Regions from separate parts of the Pseudoalteromonas sp. A3 genome, predicted to be linked through region 2. Evidence: predicted binding sites of a transcription regulator. Region 2 holds the regulator's gene; each other region holds the start of a gene.
What was found. Region 2 encodes MetJ, which represses methionine synthesis genes. Its sites were predicted from a motif close to TAGACGTCTAGACGTCTA; they were not measured.
Positions count from the first base shown of each region.

Region 1: the regulator MetJ is predicted to act here: its motif matches at 3,174-3,191, upstream of OIZ54_RS06690 (methylenetetrahydrofolate reductase).
Region 3: the regulator MetJ is predicted to act here: its motif matches at 4,273-4,290, upstream of metK (methionine adenosyltransferase).

Region 1 covers NZ_JAPCKL010000003.1:137,150-144,633, forward strand. The annotation lists gene OIZ54_RS06680 (helix-turn-helix transcriptional regulator) at 1-8, shown strand, start outside; gene OIZ54_RS06685 (M16 family metallopeptidase) at 96-2,975, opposite strand; gene OIZ54_RS06690 (methylenetetrahydrofolate reductase) at 3,235-4,191, shown strand; gene OIZ54_RS06695 (sensor domain-containing diguanylate cyclase) at 4,269-5,246, opposite strand; gene OIZ54_RS06700 (DEAD/DEAH box helicase) at 5,302-6,552, opposite strand; gene OIZ54_RS06705 (DUF3581 domain-containing protein) at 6,878-7,484, opposite strand, start outside.
Region 2 covers NZ_JAPCKL010000003.1:553,891-561,374, reverse strand. The annotation lists gene priA (primosomal protein N') at 1-1,910, opposite strand, end outside; gene rpmE (50S ribosomal protein L31) at 2,143-2,358, shown strand; gene OIZ54_RS08555 (malic enzyme-like NAD(P)-binding protein) at 2,879-4,120, shown strand; gene metJ (met regulon transcriptional regulator MetJ) at 4,182-4,502, opposite strand; gene metB (cystathionine gamma-synthase) at 4,771-6,018, shown strand; gene metL (bifunctional aspartate kinase/homoserine dehydrogenase II) at 6,025-7,484, shown strand, end outside.
Region 3 covers NZ_JAPCKL010000003.1:95,699-103,182, forward strand. The annotation lists gene OIZ54_RS06510 (NRAMP family divalent metal transporter) at 1-846, opposite strand, end outside; gene hpf (ribosome hibernation-promoting factor, HPF/YfiA family) at 989-1,345, opposite strand; gene OIZ54_RS06520 (pyrimidine/purine nucleoside phosphorylase) at 1,524-1,838, opposite strand; gene tkt (transketolase) at 2,096-4,087, opposite strand; gene metK (methionine adenosyltransferase) at 4,392-5,543, shown strand; gene OIZ54_RS06535 (hypothetical protein) at 5,852-6,394, shown strand; gene OIZ54_RS06540 (5-formyltetrahydrofolate cyclo-ligase) at 6,414-7,010, shown strand; gene rpiA (ribose-5-phosphate isomerase RpiA) at 7,048-7,484, shown strand, end outside.

The DNA.
Region 1 (7,484 bases), 420 kb from region 2:
CTAACTAATATTACGCTTTAATAGCATTAATTAAATAAAAATGCCCCAGGCTATAAGCACTGGGGCATTTTTTATATGTTATAAAAAGAGATTAATTACTGAAACACTTTTTCAACAGCCATTACTTCAATGTTGTTAGCTGGAATAGCTAATTTATAATCGGCAATGACTTTATCCTCAGCAACAAGCGCTGCTGGTTTTTCTGTGTTGTAAACCATAGGCGATGTTTGCTCTGACACTAAACGTTTTTTCATGTCTTCGCCGCCACCGGTAATAAACACGTACTGTACGTTATCTGTTTGCAGATTATCTTTAATCACGCGATTAACATCAGCAAGCGTTAGCTTTTCAAGTTTACTTGTCACGTATTTTACAAACGACTCTGTGTTATAAAATTCGCTATCAAGTGCATAACCTAATTGGCGGTTTTGACTTGCGACAAGCTGCGGTACGTAGTTAATTAAAAAGTTACGTGTTGCTTCAAAGTCTTTTTCGGTTAAGCCATTTTTAATAAGCTTATCCAGCTCAAACAACGCGGTACGTGTTGCAAAGTGTGCATCGTTATTAGAGCGCAGCGGGCGTAACCAAATTTGGAATATTTGCTCAGAACGTCCTAAGTTTGCATCAGGCTTAGTTTGAAACATGCCACGTGGGAAGTACTCAATGTAAGCGTAATCGCCGTAGTTCATACCACGTGTTTGACGAATTCGCTCATACAGGTATGAGTTAGAACTACGGTGCTCACCAAAGTACGAACGCACCAGCCAAAGGGCTGTCCAATCTTCACTACTGCGAATAGTATCAATTGGGAAACCAAACGATACCGCAGTAGATTGCGCCGACTTTTCTACAATCGTGGCATGGTGGCCTTTAAGCTCTGGTGCATCAGGAATACTTAAACGGCTTTGCTCGCCTTTAGGTAAGGTTGCTAAGTCGCTCATGATTTCTGCTTTAAGCGCTTTTGGCACAGCGCCAATTAAGCCCAGTGTTAGTTTAGATTGGGTAAGCTCTGTGTTGTAAAAGGCTTTTACATCATCAAGCGTTAGTGCTTCTAAATCCGAAATATCACCGTAATTGTAGCTTTCGTATGGGTGGCCTTTGTAAAGTGCGCTGTAAAGCACTTCTTTACCTAGCTCTTCATCGTTAGAGGCTTTTAAGCCCGATTTAATACCGTCGATCATTTCTTTTTTAAGGCGCTTAAAGTCATCGTCTCTAAAGCCTGGGTTAAGTAACTGATCGCTTACAAGCGCATACCATGTGGCAGCGTTATCTTTATGAATACGCCCTTGGAATGACAGCATTTCTTTATCTATTTGATAACCAAAGCTGCCAGCAAGCGGATAAAGCGCTTTTTGTATGTCTTTGTAACTCGTACTTTGCGAGCCGCCTTGAGCAAGCATAGCGGCTGTGAGCGCAGCAACCCCTTTTTTACCTTGCGGGTCTGCAGCAGCCCCTGTATTGAATAAAAAGTTTACATCAATCAGCGGCGAGCTATTCGTTTTATCAAGCACTTTAAATACGGGTGCCTCTGGCGCTTTATCACGCTTAGCGACTAATGCGTTTAAGCTTGTTTCTTGTTCAAAGCCTGGCGCTTTATCAAGTGCCGACATAGTTACAGTAGTACGCGCGTCATCTACAAAATACTTATTAGCCACGGCTTTAATATCTTGTGCTGTGATGTTGTCGGCCGATTTATAAAGCTGGTTGATAACCTCTGGGTCGCGCTCAAAATGCATATAACTTGCAAGGGTTGATGCAATCGCTTGTGATGAATCTAAGCCGTTAATAAAGCTGTATTTAAGGTTAGACTTTAAATCACTTAGTTTTTGCTCATCAACAAGTTCGGTACGTGCTTTTGCATAAGTGCGGTTAATTGCATCACGTGCTTTTGCTAAATCATCTTCGTTTTCTACTTTTACAAATACATGCAGTAAGCCAGGATCTTTTGTCTCTGGATTGTAGGTAAACATTTGACTCGCTATTTGTTTATCAACAACTAGCTCTTGGTATAAATCGGAGTTATTAGAAAAATAAAGCTGTGAGATTAAATCAAGTGCGGCTCTGTCCTTTTTAGCAGGCTCCCATGCAGCCCCTTTGTAAGATACAAGCAACCAATGACCAGGCAAACCTTCGTTTTTCTCATGTACATATTTAGGCACTTGTTGTGCAGGCTCGGCTTTTATATCAGCAACGTAATCGCCTTTTTTCCAGCCACCCCAATGTTTTTTAACCATAGCCATTGTAGCTTGTGGGTCAACATCGCCCACAATCACTAGCGATACATATTCAGGCTTATAAAACTTATCAAAAAATTCTTTACCGTAAGCCATTTGATCTGGCATGGCTTCTATATCTTCAAAAAAGCCCATGGTGGTATGTTTATAAGTGTGCGTATCAAACGCTTCTTCGCGTACTGCGCTCAATAACTTACGAATTGGGCTGGCGTTATTTTTTAAATATTCCCCTTTAACCGTTAGCGCTTCGGTTCTAAATTGCTCTTCGGTGTAGGTTAAGTTTTGAAAAATATCGGCTTCAATTTCAAGTACTTTATCAAGGTGCTGCTTTGAAAAGTTTAAATGGTAGTTTGTGTAATCGTTAGTGGTGTAAGCACGGTTATCGACCCCTGCATTTTTAAATATGGCAGTGTATTCGTCTTGCGGAAATTTTTTAGAGCCTTTAAACATCATGTGCTCAAAAAAGTGAGCAAAACCGGTTTTACCTGCTTTTACTTCATTACGTGAGCCAACCGATACCGGAATTTGCAGCGAGACGACATCGGGGTAATCGGTTTTAACAACCATTACACGTAAGCCGTTATCAAGCTCTTCGATTAAGTACTCTTGCGAAAATACACGTTCGTCAGCTTTTGTTGTTTGCTGTTGTTGTGCCGTTTGGGTGTTTTCGCTTTGCTGTGTTGCGCAGCCTGTTAGTGCCAGCGATACCGCTAAGCTTGTTGCTAGTAATTTAAATTTCATTGTTGTCCCTTTTTAAATTGAGCAAATTTGTTATTAGGTTTAATGCTAACTCGCTTAGATTATGCCCCAAAGCCACTAAATATAAGAGCCCATCGGCTATTTATAATGTAAACAACTGTGTCAATTCCCTATTTTAAAAACATTTAAGTATGAAAAAAACTCAAGTTGATTGAAAAACTTTCATTAAATAAATCTATCTAGACGTCTAAATGGCTGTTATATTGAATTACATACATTGGACTAAGCTGGAATGAGGATTATGGCTTTATCACTACAAGAAAAAATAGAAGACACCAATCAAGGTGTTTATCTTATTGGTACTACTCCACCTAAAATTGGTACTGATAAAGCACAGCTAAAAATCATTGCAGAAAAACTACTTGCTCGCTTACACGAAATTGAATACGACGGCGTGATAATTTACGACATTCAAGATGAAAGTAGCCGTACAGATAAAGCACGCCCATTTCCGTTTAAACAAACTGTAGACCCACGTGAATACAGCCACTTACTACGTAATTTATCTGCTCCAGATGTCATTACTTACAAAAGTGTGGCACAACGTGGTGTAGAGGAGTTTAAAGGCTGGTTGGATGAAACTAAAAACGACTACGATTTAAAAAATGTCGTTTTAGTGGGTAGCCCCTCATCGGTAGGTGATATAAAACTAAGCTTGCCCGATGCCTATAAAACGCTTGCAGAGCAAAGTGATGACTTCTTTTTAGGGGGCGTTACCATTGCTGAGCGACATTCAAGTAAGCGAAATGAGCACGAGCGCCTTATAGAAAAAACAGCACAAGGTTGTCAGTTTTTTATATCGCAAGCGGTTTACGACGCGCAAGCAACTATAGAGCTAATCACAAGTTACGCGCGTACCTGTAAAGCACAAGGTATTACACCAAAACGGATTATTTTAACGTTTACTCCATGCGGTGGCGATAAAACCTTAGAGTTTATGCAATGGTTGGGTATCTCAGTGCCAGAGGCCACTAAATGGCGCATGCTTGATGCAGACAATACCTTAAGTGAATCTGTACGTATTTGCCGAGAAAATCTCGACCTAATACTCAAAAGTTGTGCGCACCTAGATGTGCCACTGGGCTTAAATATTGAAAGCTTAACAAACCGTAAAGAAGAAATTGACGCATCAATAAACTTATACCGTTTATTAAAAGCCATTATGGAATTAAACCTAGCCGAAAAACAAATCGCTTAAAGCCTAATTATCCCCGTTTATAGCAAGCCTAATGGCTTGCTTTTTTGTTGCTATGTTTAAGTGTATTACTTTTATTATTATGCTTTTTTAGCCAATTTGTACGCTTGTTTATTTTTATACATTTGGTGATCGGCCAAATTTAATAACGTATCAAAAGGTTGCTTTTGTTTATTAGTAAAACTTTCGCCTATGCTAAGTGTCAGCGCGCATACGTTGTTTTCTAATAGTGCGTTTGTATACTCAATTTTTATTTTATCAATAATATGGCTAAGCTTACTTCTATCACTAATTTGCATCACTGCTACAAATTCATCGCCACCTAAACGCCCTACTATATCAGCCTCTCTTAAATGTGTTTTTAAGGTATTTGCTAAGAGGATTAACGCTTGATCGCCTATTTCATGGCCATAAGTGTCGTTTAGTTTTTTAAAGTCGTTTATATCAATAAACAAGCAACACACATCAAAACCTAAACGCAGCGCTAAATTAAGTTTGTGTTGGGCAAGTAAGCTAAGTGCACGGCGATTATAAATATTGGTAAGCGGGTCGAGCATGGCTATTTCGCGCATTTGCTCAAAGCTATAAATAAGGGCTAAATCGTCTTCAATTAAATCACGAAGCTGCTCTATTAGCTCAAAATATTCATCGGTATAACTGGTTTTTTTTGAATCTTTTAAACACAAGGTGCCAAATACTTCACCTTCAGGCCAGTGAATTGGCAAGCCAAGGTAGGATTCAACGCCATCTTCAATAACCTCGGGCATGGTATTCCACTGCGTATCGCTGCGGGTATCGCTAACATACAAAGTGTTGTTGTTTTCGGCTACATATTTACAAAATAAGGGAGTTTCGGGAGGGAGTATAGGGTTGGTTTCAAAGTGTGAGCCACCTTCATTAGCTCTAATAACTACACGATAACCTTTACTAGTAGCTTGCACTATATAACCAGAGGGGGCCGAAAAAAGCCCCGTAATAAGATCAATGGTTTTTTGCCATTTATGTAATGATATTTGGCCATCGACACCAGAAAACGCCCATTGATCTGTTTCAAACATAACTATACCTCAGCTATTTAGTGGCCTTAGTATAGCCAAATAAATATGTTTAAGGCTACTTTCTGCGGCGTTTACTTGGTGCTCTTTGCCCGGTAATGCGCTTTTTATCGCGATCTTTACGCGCTTTGTTGGTGTTTTTACGGTTATCTTTAGGGGGCTTGTTTAAATCTGGCTCGTAACCTTCTAGCCATTGTGGTGCTAAACGGGTATCCAGTAGTACTTCAATTTCTTCCAGTAACCACTGCTCGTCAATACTTACCAGCGACATGGCAAGGCCTTGCTCGCCAGCGCGCCCCGTACGGCCAATTCGGTGTACGTAATCTTCTGCTATGTAAGGTAGCTCAAAGTTTATTACGTATTTAAGCGCTGGAATATCTAAACCGCGGGCAGCTACATCGGTAGCAACTAAAACCCGCGTTGTGCCTTCTTTAAAGTTTTGTAATGCACGGTCGCGTGCACCTTGAGATTTATCGCCATGGATAGACTCAGTTTTTAAGCCGTCTTTACACATTTCTTTGGCAAGTTTATCGGCCATTTGTTTTGTGCGTGTAAATATAAGTACTTGGCGCCAATTTTTCATGCCAATCATGTGTGATACAAGCTCACGCTTTCGCTCTTCATCGACTGCGTAAATAACTTGTTCAACCTCTACAGCAGCAGAGTTGCGTTTATCAACTTCAATTAGCTCGGGATTTTTAAGTAATTTTTTACTCAGCTCAAACACGCTGTCATCGAATGTGGCTGAGAACAATAAGGTTTGGCGATCGCCTGGAATGTGGCGCAAAATACGTTTTATTTCATCAATAAAGCCCATATCCAGCATACGGTCGGCTTCATCAAATACTAACGAATCAACACTTGAAAGCACCACACTGCCTTTAACGATATGATCAAGTAAACGCCCAGGCGTTGCGACTATCACTTGCGCCGTTTTAAGCGCTTTAATTTGCGGGCCAATACTTGCACCGCCATACGCTAAAGCGCCTTGAATATTTGTGCCTTGGGCGTATTTTTCAAAGCTTGCAAACACTTGCTGAGCAAGCTCACGCGTGGGCGTTAAAATAACCACTCGGGCTATGCCTGGCTCATCTTTTTTTGGTGTATTTAAAAGCTTATGTAGTAGTGGTAATACAAAGGCGGCTGTTTTACCTGTGCCTGTTTGCGCGCTGCCCATTACATCGCTGCCCGCTAATATGTGCGGAATAGTTTTAACCTGAATTGCGGTAGGCGTGGTGTAATTATTTTGCTCAATTGCGGTTAGTAATAACGAATCGAGTTTAAGAGATGAGAACGATGTGGCAGACATAGGCTTAGCTTTAAAATAACAAAGAGCGCTATTGTACGCATATTACGGTACTGCGTAAATTAACCAGCTCAGAAAAGTATTGAGCCTAGTTGTATTTCCTACACCAATAAAAAAGGCGCTAAATAACAATGTATTTAGCGCCTTTTTTATACCAATCCGCTTAATTAAGTGAGCTATTTTGAGGACAGATAAACGTGTTGATAGCTAGGCAAAAAATTCGCTATTTAGTTGTTCTAAATGAGAATTTTTTAATGCAGGTAGCAACACTTTTAGCCCCTAAAAATGATTAAGTATTATTGCGAATTGGTATTATAATTTAATGACGTTAAACCGGTTTTAAGGTGGCTTTGCGCTCATTATAAAATGCGATTAAGTCATCGACCGTTGCTTGGCAGTATTCACGAATACCCGACACCACCATGTGCTTTTCACCAAAACCCACTTTTTCGCCGTTTTCTAGTAAATTAAAGCGCAAGGTAATTTTGCCGCGCTTACCCGTGTACTCAAAACTTGGCTCAGCAAACTCAAGGGTTGGTGCTTGAATATTAATGTTATCAAGGTTAATGATCATCGACTCGTAAATAACCATAGGGCGCGCTGGGTTAATCATTACATCTTGCTTACCCATTAGCGGAATAATTACGTGCGGAAATGCAGCACCAGAAAACTCAACATAATTTTTTATTAAGCTATTAGTAAGTGTTGGGCATTTGCTGGTTTTACCTTCGCGTTTTACCTTTAAAATTACTTTGTCGCCGTTGGTTACATCAAACTCATCATCCCCTTCTGGGAAATTAAGTTTGGTGTTTTCATCAACCATACCGGCAAAGGTAAATTCCATTCGCTCACTTATACCGTAGCGGTCTAACACTAAAGAAAAAAGTAAGTCTCCTGGCGCGCAAAACTTTTTGGCATCTTTGTCATGAAGTGGG
Region 2 (7,484 bases):
GCCATATTAGTAATGGGTGGAAGGTCGGCATCATCACGCTCACTTAAAGCAAAGCGGGCAAAATCTTGGTAGCCATTATTTACTAAGTCTTGTAATAAAGGATGTTCAGGAAAGTGAGTTTGCAGTAATACTTGGCCTGGCTCACCAGAGCGACCCGCGCGCCCAGCAACTTGAGTTACCAGCTGGGCTAAATGCTCTGTGGCTCTAAAATCGCACGAGTACAAGCCGCTATCTACATCTAATATAAGCACTAAGCTAACATCGGCAAAATGATGACCTTTAGCCAACATTTGTGTGCCCACTAAAATACGCGCCCCGCCTTGGTTTATCTCCTCTAAGGCTTTTTCTAGGCTCCCTTTACGGCGGGTTGAATCGCGGTCGATGCGGGTTACGGGTGTATCGGGGAATTCACTCGATAAAAATTCTTCAATTTGTTCGGTGCCTTTACCGTTAGGAAAAATTTGTGTGCTACCGCAATCAGGACACTGGTGAGGTACTGGGTGTTGCTCACCACAGTGGTGGCAAATCATTTGGCCAATGGCTTTATGAAAGGTTGCGCTGGTGCTGCAGCGATTGCACTCACTCAGCCAACCGCATTCGTGACAAATTAGCGTAGGAGAAAAGCCACGACGATTTAAAAACACCATAACTTGCTTACCACGGTTTAAATGTTGGCGCATAGTGGCAAGGCTTGCGTGTGCAATACCGGCTTGGTCGGGCTGGCCTTTCATATCGAGCAACATAAACTGATTATCGGTTGCAGTTTGTGCGCGCTCTGTAAGGCTTAAAAGTTGGTATTTGTTGTTTATAGCTTTGTGCAGTGTTTCGAGCGCAGGGGTGGCACTGCCTAAAATAAGCGGTATTTTGTGCTGAAATGCCCGATAAGCGGCTAAATCGCGTGCGTGGTAGCGTAAGGTATCTTGCTGTTTAAATGAAGAGTCATGCTCTTCATCAACCACTATCATTCCTAATTTTAAAAAAGGTAGAAAAATACTCGAACGGGTACCTATTACAATTGCGCAGCTGCCTTTTTCGCAAAAACGCCATGTTTGCAAGCGTTCGTTATCGGTTAGGGCAGAGTGCCATAGCATAATTGGCGTATCGGGAAAGCGACGACGAAATCGGTTAACAGTTTGTGGCGTTAAGCCTATTTCAGGCACCAGCACTAAGGCTTGCTCGCCACGTTTAAGGACTTCTTCTAGGCATTGTAAATACACTTCGGTTTTACCACTGCCTGTCACACCTTCTAATAAAAAGCTCTTAAAGCCAACACTTTGATTTATTGTAGTGCACGCTACGGCTTGCTCTTTATTTAGTACTGGCTTGGTGCCGACTGTGGGCGCAACGCTTTGCCATTGATTATCATGCTCAATGCTTTGGGTTATAAGCTCTTTATCTATTAAGGCATCTATTGTTTTTTTACTAAAGCCGAGCGCTTTTAGCTCGGTTATCGACGACTTACCCGATTGCGCGAGTTGCTTTAATAAATTTAGCTGAGTTTTCGCTTTTAATGATGGAACCTTTGCGCCTTTTTCGGTAAGGCTAATCATGTTAATGCTGGTTTTATCTGGGTTTTCACCTTGGCGAAGCGCACCTGGCAGCGCAATGTGTATGGTTTCGCCGAGCGGATAGCAATAATAGCGTGCAGTAAAGCTAAGCAGTTCTAAATGCTGTGATGATAAAATAGGGGTTTGGTCAATAACCTCAGTAACCGCTTTAATTTTGTTATCGGGCACGTCGGTATGCGTTTTAAGAGCAAGAACAACCGCTACTTTCTTTTGATTGCCAAAAGGCACTAAAACACGCATCCCTGGCATAATAGGCGCCGAGGGCGAGATGAGTTGTTCATCTATTTTATAATCAAAGGTGCGTGGTAACGGAACTTTAATAGCAACTTCAACAAAACGCATAACAACTCATGTGATAAAGGGTAATAGCTTAATGTACTAAAAATAAGGCTAAAAACCTACATAGAAATGGATGCGGTAGCGCTGGTTGGTTACTTTTTTGGCAAAAAGCGTAATTAAAGCTTGTGCGGGGCAAGCTAGTTGGATAAAATCCGCGGCCTATAAATTTGTTTTAACGACGTATGGTGCCAGACTTCGGGTTTGGAGAGCGATGCGGCCTTAACTAGAGGTTCCTATGAAAGAAGGTATTCACCCTAAGTACGAAGCAATTTCTGCAACATGTTCATGCGGAAACAAATTCGAAACTCGTTCTACTCTTTGTAAAGACATTCACCTAGACGTATGTTCTGCGTGTCACCCGTTTTACACTGGTAAGCAAAAGATTTTAGACACTGGCGGCCGTGTTGATCGCTTCAACAAGCGCTTCGGTGCACTTAGCAGCAAGAAGTAATTATTGCTGTTTAGTAAAAAAAGCACCTTCGGGTGCTTTTTTTGTGCCTAAAATTCATCATTTTTACTAAAAAATTACCGATTGTTGCCGTACTACGTGTGCATAACTATTTCCTGTTCTTATTCTGAATATGCATAAACCTTTGCAGACAAACTCACAATTCTTCTCTATATTTTTTATACGTTAATTTTTAACCAAGCTGCTAAAAGTGCTTATCGTGGCGATATTTGTTTTTAACGGTGATAAACGCGCCATATTGGTGCATTTTACTATTTTAATATTCTGCTATTTTAGAAAAATATTGGCAGGGCAAAATGAACCTCAAAAAGCACTTTTTGAATGAATTTTTATTTGTTTAATATTGATAACTTTTAGCGAAGTTGCTGATAAATCACTTAAAATTAACGGATATAGCATATAACAGGATAGACCTGATATTGCTTGGAATTTAAAAATAATAAGAGTATCTTAGCCCCATACTCCCTCTCACTTAACTTAAATTGCAGGATACCATCGCGTTATGTCAGATTTTCGTGAACAAGCATTACACTACCACTCTCACCCCGTTCCAGGCAAAATCAGCATTGAGCTAACAAAACCAGCCGAAACGGTGCAAGACTTAGCATTAGCATACAGCCCTGGTGTTGCAGAGCCTGTGCGCGAAATTGCAGCAGACCCAGCCAATGCATATAAATATACCGGTAAAGGTAATATGGTTGCGGTGATCAGTAATGGTACGGCAATTTTAGGTTTGGGTAATTTAGGGCCATTAGCCTCTAAACCTGTTATGGAAGGTAAGGCGCTTTTATTTAAACGTTTTGCTGGCCTAGATTCTATTGATATTGAAGTTAAGCATCGCACTACCGAAGACTTTATAAATACAGTGGCTAATATTGCCGACACGTTTGGTGGTATTAACTTAGAAGATATTAAAGCGCCAGAGTGTTTTGAAATTGAAAAAGCACTTATTGAGCGTTGCAGTATTCCGGTTTTTCATGATGACCAACACGGTACCGCTATTGTAACTGCAGCAGGTATGCTTAACGCCTTAGAAGTGCAGGGCAAATCAATAGAAGATGCCATTATTGTATGTTTAGGTGCAGGCGCTGCAGCGGTTGCTTGTATGGAGCTGTTAATTAAGTGTGGTGCACTGCGCGAACATATTTATATGCTAGACCGCAAAGGGGTTATTCATACTCGCCGCGATGACTTAAACGAATACAAACAGCTTTTTGCTAACAATACAGATAAACGTACTCTACAAGATGTAATTGCTGATGCTGATGTGTTTGTAGGTGTATCGGGTCCTAACTTACTTGCACCTGAAGATCTAAAACTAATGGCCGATAAGCCAGTGGTGTTTGCATGTTCAAATCCAGATCCTGAAATTGCACCTGAGCTTGCGCACAGTGCACGTAAAGACTTAATTATGGCAACGGGGCGTTCTGATTTCCCTAACCAAGTTAATAATGTTTTATGTTTCCCGTTTATTTTCCGTGGTGCACTTGATGTACGTGCAAGCGCAATTAACGATGAAATGAAAATAGCCGCTGTCGAAGCTATTCGTAGTATTGCTAAAGAGCCAGTGCCTGAGCAAGTATTAAAAGCAGCGGGTGTAGAAAAGCTCGAATTTGGTGCTGATTACATTATTCCTAAACCGATGGACCCGCGTTTATTACCACGTATAGCCAAGGCGGTTGCTATTGCTGCTGTTGAGTCGGGCGTGGCACAAATTGACTTACCGGAAAATTATATGGCGTAATATATAGCGCGGAAACAAAAAAACCTCAGCATGCTGAGGTTTTTTTGTTTAAAAAGACGTTTTATTCTTCGTCTAAAATAGGCACTTCTAAACCCATTTCTTGCATTATTTTTTTAACTTCTTCAGGTACTTTTTCTGCGTTATCTTTACGTAGGTCATCATCATTAGGTAATGGCTGGCCTGTAAAGGCATGCAAAAACGCTTCGCATAGTAACTCGCTGTTTGTTGCATGACGCAGGTTGTTTATTTGACGACGTGTACGCTCATCAGTTAATACTTTTAATACATTTAGCGGGATCGAAACGGTGATCTTTTTAACTTGCTCTGATTTTTTCCCGTGTTCTGCGTATGGGTGAATATACTCACCATTCCATTTAGCCATAAGATGTATCGTTGCCTCAGATTATTAATTTCTCACACGGCGTAAAAAGCGTGTAAATATGCGTGAAATTCTATCGTTTTAAAAAAGATAGTCAAATAATAGATAGCAATCTATCTTAATAAGCTGGCTGTAATAGTAAATACAGCCTCATTGAAGCTTTACACATCTGTTATTTTTAGCCATCTAGAGCTTTAAAAGCTTTGACTTATTATAATGGATAACTTACTCTTTTAGACGTCTAAACATCCAAATTAATCAGGTGACGAATATGAGCGAAAAAAACAAAGCAACCATTGCTGTACGAAATGGGGTTGATGCCGATAAACATCATGGCGCCGTTGTACCGCCAATTTATTTATCGACGACTTATTCGTTTGCCGATTTTGATACTAAGCGCGCATACGACTATGGACGCAGTGGTAATCCTAATCGCGATATTTTAGCTGACACTCTAGCAGAGCTTGAAGGTGGCGCACGCGGAATTATTACTGCTACGGGCATGGCAGCAGTGCACTTAGCCACACAGTTATTAAATAACAATGATACATTGGTTATTCCTCACGATTGTTATGGCGGCAGCTACCGTTTATTTACGTCGTTAGAAAAGCGCGGCTTGCTTAAACTTAAAGTGCTTGATTTAACTAAACCAGAAAGCCTAGAACAAATTTTAACCATTAAACCTAAATTAATTTGGATAGAAACACCAAGTAACCCTGTGCTGCGCCTAACGGATATTAAAGCCGTGACGGATATAGCAAAACAGTGCGGTGCATTAGTGGCCGCCGATAACACCTTTTTATCACCGGCATTACAAAACCCAATTAAGTTTGGCGTAGATATTGTTGTGCACTCAACCACTAAATATATAAACGGCCATTCTGATGTTGTAGGCGGTGCAGTTGTTGCTGCTACACAAGAGCTTGGTGATGAGCTTGCTTGGTGGGCCAATAACATTGGTATTACCGGCGCACCATTTGATAGCTATTTAACGTTACGTGGTTTACGTACTTTAAATGTGCGTTTAAAACAGCACCAAGAAAATGCCCTGGCAATTGCTAAATACCTAGAAAGCTCTGAGTATGTTAGCCAAGTTTACTACCCAGGCCTTGAATCGCATCCTCAACATGCACTTGCTAAAGCCCAACAGCTTGGGTTTGGCGGTATGGTTAGTTTTGATATTAAAGGCGATGTGGATGATGCTGCGGCGTTTTTAACAAGCCTTATAGAATTTAGCTTAGCAGAATCGTTAGGTGGGGTTGAGAGTTTAATTTGTCATCCTGCGACCATGACTCACGCAGGTATGGAAGCTCAAGCACGTTTAGAGGCGGGTGTGGGCGATACGCTAATTCGTATTTCGGTCGGTATTGAAGATGTAGAAGACCTACTGGCTGATTTTGAACGTGTATTTAACCTAGTTAAACCTGGGCAAAATAAAAATGTAGGGCGTGTTGGTAAAGCTGCGGGCAATGCCAATGGTGATGTAAAGCAGCAGGCTGCTCATCCAGCTTTGTGGTGATTGAGTATGGTAAAAAGTGTACATAAATTTGGCGGCTCGAGCTTAAGCTCGGGCGAGCGCTATCAAAGTGTGGCAAAAATAATTATTGGCCACACACAGCCTGGCGATTGCGTGGTTGTATCTGCTGCGGGTAAAACCACCGATACATTGGTTTCTCTGTGGCAAAGTTATCAACAACAAGATAAGCAAGCTGTGGCTGATATTTTGCTGCAATTGAGTAATCACCAAACAGCATTAATTGAAGAGTTATTACAAGCCGATGCTAAACACACGGCTTTAGCTGTGTTAGCGCAAGAGCTAAGTGATGTAGCGGAGCAAGCCAGCAAGCAGCAGTTACAAGAGGCGGCCTTACTGGCGCATGGTGAGCTGTGGTCTGCGCGATTATTAGCAGCCTATTTAACGCAATTAAACATTCAAGCGTGTGCTCATGATGCTAGAGCGCTGTTTAGTGTAACAAGCGGGGAGCTTTTGCATGCGCAAAACAAACAGCAATGCAGCCAAGTTATTGATGCAAGTAAAATTAACGTAGTAACAGGGTTTATCGCAGCAAGTGCTGATGGTAAAACAGTTACGCTTGGGCGCAATGGCAGTGATTACAGCGCCACCTTATTGGCCAATTATTGCGACGCACAAAATGTATGTATTTGGACTGATACGCCAGGGGTCTTTAGTGCCGACCCACGTAAAGTTGAAAAGGCGATTAAGTACAACAAGGTGTGCCGTGAACAAGCTAACTTATTAGCTCGATTGGGTAACCCTGTGTTACATGCTAAAACGCTTTCGCCTTTAAAAAACAGTAATATTAAACTGGCTGTACGTAGTAGTTTTGATGTGCAAACTGCTCCTACCGATATTGTAAAACAAGGCAAAGCTAAGCAAAAACGTTTTATTACTACATTACAAAACGTTGATTTACTGCTCGTTGAAGGCCTTAACGCGGGAGAAGTGGCGCATGTTAGCCAGCTTATTCAGCACAGCCTTCATCATTTTATACACAACGGCGATACATACTTAGTTGTGCCCGCGGGTGCAACGCATCAAGTAGTGAGTTATTTTGCTGGGCGAGCAAATATAAGCGAGTCTAATTTAAATGGCTGCGCGGTGGTTGCGCCTACGCAAGATGTTTACACACTAAGTACATTAGCGGCTGAGGTTTTAAATCAGCAAAGTATTCACCCTCGTTTTATTCATCAAGATACAGGCTATACATTGCTGTTAACTGATCAGTTAATAGAAAGCGATGTACTTAGTTTATTGCACGAAAAATTAATTAATAAAGGCCAAGAAGTTGCTCTGGTTGTGGCTGGCTTAGGTAATGTAGGCGATGAATTTTTAAGCCAGCTAGATGCTCAATTTAAGCGTTTGTCGGGCGATTATAGTATTAAGCTAGTTGGCTTAATTCGCTCGCAACATATGCTATTTAATGCCTCGGGTATTACACTCGGACAGTGGAAAAAACAATGGCA
Region 3 (7,484 bases), 460 kb from region 2:
CCACTCGCCAATAGTCAGTGCATACATATCAATAAGCTGTTTAGCAAAGGCAACACCGCCAAGCTCAATACTGCTGCTTTGCCCGTATTGCACCAGCACACCTAAGCTAAAAAATACCAATGCTAAACAGGCTGTTAGCCAATAGCCTACGTTAAAATCGAATAAGCCTTGGCTTTTAGTAACCGTTTGCTGAGTTTGTTTTTCTTTAAGCCAAAGCGAACTAAGCGCTGATATTTCTATGGGTGCTGGCATCCAGCCCATTAACGCGACCATAAAACTCAGCATAGCCAGCTCGTACGGAGACGGGCCAACATAATCAGCTGGTGCCATTGGGCCGTTACTAAACGCGATAAGCAGCGCAATAACAGTAGCAAGCGTTAATAGCCCCATAATGCCTTTAGCAACGCTGTCGAGCGCTTTAAAGTGCCCAAGTAATAAAATAGCTAAACTCACACCGAGTAATATCCAACACAGTAGCGTGACTTCTATCACTATTGGCAGTGCATAATGCAGCAAGCTTGCAGTCAGTAATAACACCCCTGCGGTATTAACTATGGCGGCCAGTATATTTAAGCCAATAAAACTATAAAAATAGACAGGCCCTTTATTTTTATAGCCTTCTACCAAACTGTTTTTGGTTGCTAAGGTGTATTCCATACCAAAGCGAAAAAATGGGTACTTTAATACGTTAACAACGAGAATTAGCCAAAACAGTTGCCAGCCAAATAGCGCGCCAGCTTGAGTAGATGCAACTAAGTGAGAGCCGCCAATTGCTGCGGTTGCCATTAAGATACCAGGGCCTAGTGCGCCCAATCGAGATTTCCAAGAGGTGTGTGTTTGCTGCATTAATTTCTCAAATTATGTGTGTCATTCGCTCTGGTTATTAATTTTCATAATTAATAACACCGAAGGCTGCATAACTTACCTAAATTAAAGGCAATAAAAAAGAGCCGTAAGGCTCTTTTTTATAGTACTTTGGGACTAAATCTTATTTTAGTTCCATCTCTTGGATGATTTCGTGCGCTATTTCTGGCGTTGTGCTTACAGGCTTTTCGTGTAAATTTGCTTTTATTTGCCCTTTTCGATGTTTTAGTGCTGCATCGAGTTTTTTAGCTGCGCTTGCAATCGCCGGGTACATAACTTCGTTTTCCCCTTTTACCGATATACGCGCACCTTCGTAATTTGTGCTAATTTCTGCTTGGATTTTGTGATGCTCTTTAGACAATATAATGTCGAGTGCGATAAGTGATGGAAAGTGGCTCTCGATTTTTGAAAACTTTTCGTTGATATGCTCTCTAATAGAGTTAGTAACGTCTACATGGTGACCAGAAAGATTAATTTTCATAGGGTATCCTTTTATTTGTTACCTCATAAATAGTATTGGGGGCTATTTAGATTAACACAAGGAAAAAGCACTGATTTTTGAAATTAATTTGTTACTTAAACTGATTTAAATTATAAGTTGTGCAAGGTTTATGCAAAGCCCATAAAATATGGGCTTTCAGACGTCTAGCCTTTAGCGTTTAGTCTGTGTACGAACAGCAATAGTCAGCAAAATCACTCACTTTTACTTTAAAGCTCACATTGGCATCAACGTTAAATGATTCGCCCGCGATAAATGTTTTCCACTGCGTTTCGCCCGGTAATAAAATGTCCCATTGGCCGCCTAACAGCTCCATGAGTTCTTTTTTGCTTGTATCAAATACAAATTCGCCTGGTTGCATAAAACCTAGCGTTTTGGTTGTGCCATCGTTAAATACCACGGTACGGCTTGATACTTTACCGTCAAAATACACGTTCGCTTTTTTAATTACGCTTACATTTTCAAACTGAGACATCCTCACTCCTGTTGTATTATTTTATTTAATCGGCCACCACCTTGCCTGATAGGTCATAGCCTTGCAAGAAAAGCGCTGTGAAAATTACTCATCTGAAATTAAAGCTCAAAAGGCTTTAAGCTAAAAAAGTACTACGTATTACAAGCAGTGTGATTCAAGTATCTTAAGGCTACTACGCCACTTTATAACTCAGTTAGCAAACAAAAAAGCCCGCCCTGTTTTAGACAGGGCGGGCTTTTAAATATTAAAGTTAACGGTTAAAACAACGCGTTTGCTTTATTTACAATGTTCTCTACTGTAAAGCCAAAGTACTCAAACAGCTCACCAGCAGGTGCCGACTCACCAAAGGTAGTCATACCTACTACTGCACCGTTTAGGCCAACGTACTTGTACCAGTAATCAGCAATACCAGCTTCTACTGCTACGCGGCGTGTAACGGCTGCCGGTAGTACGCTTTCTTTGTACTGTGCGCTTTGCTCTTCAAATACATCAGTACATGGCATAGATACAACACGTACCTTTTTACCTTGGCTGCGTAGCTCTGTTGCAGAGTCTTGTGCTAGCTGCACCTCAGAACCTGTAGCAATAATAATTAGCTCTGGCTCGCCGTCACAGCTAAGGATGTAACCACCCTTTTTAACATCTGCTAATTGCTGAGCGTCACGCGCTTGTTGCTCAAGGCCTTGGCGAGTAAAGATAAGTGATGTAGGACCGTCTTTACGCTCAATAGCTTGTTGCCATGCAATTGCCGACTCAACTTGGTCACACGGGCGCCAGTTGTATAAGTTTGGCGTTAAACGCATGCTAGCAATTTGCTCTACCGGTTGGTGAGTTGGACCGTCTTCACCTAGGCCGATTGAATCGTGCGTGTATACAAAAATGCTTGGTTGCTTCATTAGCGCAGCCATACGTACCGCATTTTTTGCGTATTCAACAAACATTAAGAACGTTGCACCGTAAGGAATAAAGCCTTTATGAAGGGCAATACCATTCATAATTGCCGACATACCAAACTCACGTACACCGTAGTAAACGTAGTTACCGCTTGCATCGTCTGCAGTTAGCCCTTTAGAGCCATCCCAAATTGTTAAGTTTGATCCAGCTAAATCGGCTGAGCCACCCATGAATTCTGGTAATAACGGACCAAATGCATTTAATGCATTTTGTGACGCTTTACGAGATGCAGGGTTTGCAGGGTTTGCTTGTAGTTGCTCTATGTACGCTTGAGATTTTTCAGCCCAATCGCCTGGAAGTTCGTTATTAATACGGCGCTTATATTCAGCTGCAAGCTCTGGGAATGCCTTTGCGTATGCTGCAAATTTTTCGTCCCAGCTAGATTCAAGCTGTTGACCTTTTTCTTTGCTATCCCACTGTGCGTAAATATCATCAGGGATTTCAAATGCACCGCCAGACCAGCCTAAAAATTCGCGAGACGCTGTAATTTCGTCATCACCTAATGGCGCGCCGTGACAATCGTGGCTACCAGATTTATTAGGTGAACCGTAACCAATCACTGTTTTACAACAAATTAGTGATGGTTTGTCGGTAACACTTTGAGCCTCTGCTATTGCAGCACTAACAGCATCGCTGTCGTGGCCATCAACGTCACTTATTACATGCCAGCCGTACGCTTTAAAGCGTGCTGGTGTATCGTCGCTAAACCAACCTTCAACTTCACCATCGATTGAAATACCGTTGTCATCCCAAAAAGCCACTAACTTGCCAAGGCCTAATGTGCCAGCAAGTGAACATGCTTCATGAGAAATACCTTCCATTAAACAACCATCACCCATAAATGCATACGTGTAGTGATCAACAATGTCGTGGCCTTCACGGTTAAATTGTGCAGCAAGCGCTTTTTCAGCAATCGCCATACCTACCGCGTTTGTGATCCCCTGACCTAGTGGACCCGTAGTAGTTTCAATTCCCGGTGCATAACCGTACTCAGGGTGGCCTGGCGTTTTAGAATGCATTTGACGGAAGTTTTTAATTTCATCAAGTGGTAAGTCGTAACCAGTTAGGTGCAATAGAGAATAGATAAGCATTGAACCGTGGCCATTTGAAAGAATAAATCTGTCACGGTCAGCCCACTCTGGATTAGTTGGATTATGCTTTAGATAATCGCGCCATAATACTTCTGCGATATCGGCCATGCCCATAGGGGCTCCAGGGTGGCCAGATTTGGCCTTTTGTACTGCGTCCATTGACAAGACGCGAATAGCATTTGCAAGTTCTTTGCGAGATGGCATGAATTCTCCTACCTTTATGTGTATTTGCGCGGGTACTTATGTGTTCGTTAATACCCTTAAGTAACTTAAGAGCTGTTATAGCAACCATTCTTACTTAATGTGGGTGCAGTGTGCAATTAAAAACCCCATAAAAATGGGCTATTATGAATATTTTTTAAGACCAAAAAGTTATTACTCATTTTATTTAGACGTCTAGGCGTAAAAACACTATGCAAGGTGTTTTGTTTTAGATAAAATACGCCCCTTAATTTTTTAGCGCTAATACCGACGTTTGTGAAGCGCAATATTTGTGAGCAGAAATACAATGGCAAAACATTTATTTACTTCTGAATCTGTTTCTGAAGGTCATCCGGATAAAATCGCCGATCAAATCTCTGATGCGGTACTTGATGCTATCCTAGAGCAAGACTCTCATGCCCGTGTTGCGTGCGAAACTTACGTAAAAACCGGTATGGTTATGGTTGGTGGTGAAATTACCACTAGCGCATGGGTTGATATTGAAGAAATTACACGTAAAACAGTACGTGAAATTGGCTACACGCATTCAGACATGGGTTTCGATGCAGACTCGTGTGCAATTTTAAACACAATTGGTAAGCAGTCTCCTGATATTAACCAAGGTGTTGACCGTACTAGCCCAGAAGAACAAGGTGCTGGCGACCAAGGCTTAATGTTTGGTTATGCATGTAACGAAACAGAAGTACTGATGCCTGCGCCAATTACTTACTCACACCGTTTAGTACAGCGCCAAGCGCAAGTACGTAAAAGCGGCGAGCTTAACTGGTTACGCCCAGATGCAAAATCTCAAGTAACTTTTGCATACGAAAACGGCAAGCCAGTAGGTATTGATGCAGTTGTGCTTTCTACTCAGCACGCTGAAGAAATTTCGCAAAATGACTTAGTAGAAGCCGTGATGGAAACCATCATTAAGCCGGTACTTCCTGCAGAGCTTATTACTAGCGCGACTAAATTTTTCATTAACCCAACGGGTCGCTTTGTAATTGGCGGACCTATGGGCGACTGTGGTTTAACAGGTCGTAAAATCATCGTAGATACATACGGTGGTATGGCACGTCACGGTGGTGGTGCTTTCTCAGGTAAAGATCCATCAAAAGTTGACCGCTCAGCTGCATACGCTGCACGTTACGTTGCTAAAAACGTAGTTGCGGCTGGCCTTGCTGATAAATGTGAATTACAAGTATCTTACGCAATTGGTGTAGCCGAGCCTACCTCTATCAGCGTTGAAACCTTTGGTACAAGCAAGCTTGAAGAAGGTCGTTTAATTGAGCTTATTCGTGAGCACTTTGACCTACGCCCTTACGGCTTAATTCAAATGCTTGATTTAGAGCGCCCAATTTACCAACCAACAGCGGCATACGGTCACTTTGGTCGTGACGAATTCCCATGGGAACGTACAGATAAAGCAGACGCACTTCGCGCAGCTGCTGGCCTATAAGCCAAAATGCATTAAATAATAAACGGCCCTTTTAAGGGCCGTTTTTATATCTAAAGCAAAGGCTAATTATGCGCTTTATATCAATTGCATTAATTTAGTTGTTTATCGTAGCACCCAAAAAATAGTGCAATAACAAAGGAATTTACGGCGTACAGTTATTTTATATAAATAATTTTAACGCAGTCAGTGCGCTCTTTAATACGCTAAACTAATCGTGTTTTGAATTAAATTGGTATTAGCTAGCCCTCGAATTTCGTACGGTTTTAGGTATATACTCTTTGCATAATAAAAGCTTAAGGGATAAGTAAATGGCCAATAATTTTCGCGTTATGTTTGTAGGGCTCGCCGAGGGCACTGAGGCTAAAACGGCCTGCGTTAATTTAGCAAGTAAACTAAAAACGTCTGAAGATAAAGTAACTCAGTTTTTTAATGGCAAAGCACTCTTTGCACCTAGCAATAAAGACAAAGCCTTAAAGCAGGCCAAATTACTGGCAAGCCTAGGCATTAAAAGTAAGTTACAAGCCACAGGTGAGCTACCCACTCAAAGCCCTAGCGCAGCTAGTCAGCGTGATGAACGGATTTTTGATGCCCTTGATTACATAACGAGCAGCCTGATCCGCCTAGAAGAAAAACTAGAAGAGCTAGAACAAAGGCTTCCAACCAATGAGCTAAAAAGCCCTACAGACGAAAGCGATGAGTGGCAAGAAGATGATCTAATGCTTGACGAGCAGCTCGATGAACCTGTTAAAACGCGTAGCAATACTTTGCTATATTCACTGATTGCCACCGCCGTTTTACTACTTATTGTGCTTGCTGTTTACTTAGCTTTTCCTGATTTAGTGTCTATTTAATCAAAGGTGCGTAATTACAATGAGCAATAAACGTACACACATACGCCAATCTATTCGCCAATTACGCAATAATCTATCAAAAAAGCAGCAAGAAAAAGCCGCTGCACAGCTAAAGTTGAATTTTACTCAACAGCTAAACAGCGATAAAACAGCCTCAAAAAAACATATAGCCATTTACTTTAGCAACGATGGAGAATTAGATACATCATTGTTAATTAATGAGTTATGGCAACGAGACCATACCCTTTACTTACCCGTTATACACCCATTTAATGGGGCTACTTTGCTGTTTCAACGCTATGAAAAAAACTCACCCATGAGGGCAAATCGCTATGGTATCTTGGAGCCTAAGCTGAACTGCTCTCAAATATGCCCATTAACTGATTTAGATTACTTACTGATGCCACTTGTAGCATTTGATAATCAAGGTAACAGATTAGGAATGGGGGGTGGATTTTACGATAAAACACTGGCGCAATTACACGCTTACAATTGGCAAAAACCGCAACTTATAGGCTTAGCACACAGCTGCCAAAAAGTAGATGCACTGCCAATTGAATCGTGGGATGTTCCACTTAAAACCATTATTACTCCCGATAAAATTTATCACTGGTAATAAACACCCACTACACATTTGAAATATGAGCATAACAATGACGCAAGACGAATTAAAAAAAGCAGCTGCGTGGGCTGCACTCGAGTTTGTAAAAGAAAACACCATTGTTGGTGTGGGGACAGGCTCTACCGTAAATCATTTTATTGATGCCCTAGGCACAGTAAAAGACACCATGACGGGTGCGGTATCTAGCTCTGAGGCTTCAACAGCGCGTTTACACGCGTTAGGTATTGAAGTGTTTGAGCTAAACGATGTAGATGCTCTTGATGTATACGTAGACGGCGCAGATGAGATTAATGCCCAAAACGAAATGATCAAAGGCGGCGGCGCAGCACTTACCCGCGAAAAAATAGTCGCAGCCGTTGCAAAACAATTTGTTTGTATTGTTGATGACACAAAATTAGTAGATACATTGGGCGATTTTCCGCTTCCGGTAGAAGTTATACCCATGGCACGCAGCTACGTAGCGCGTGA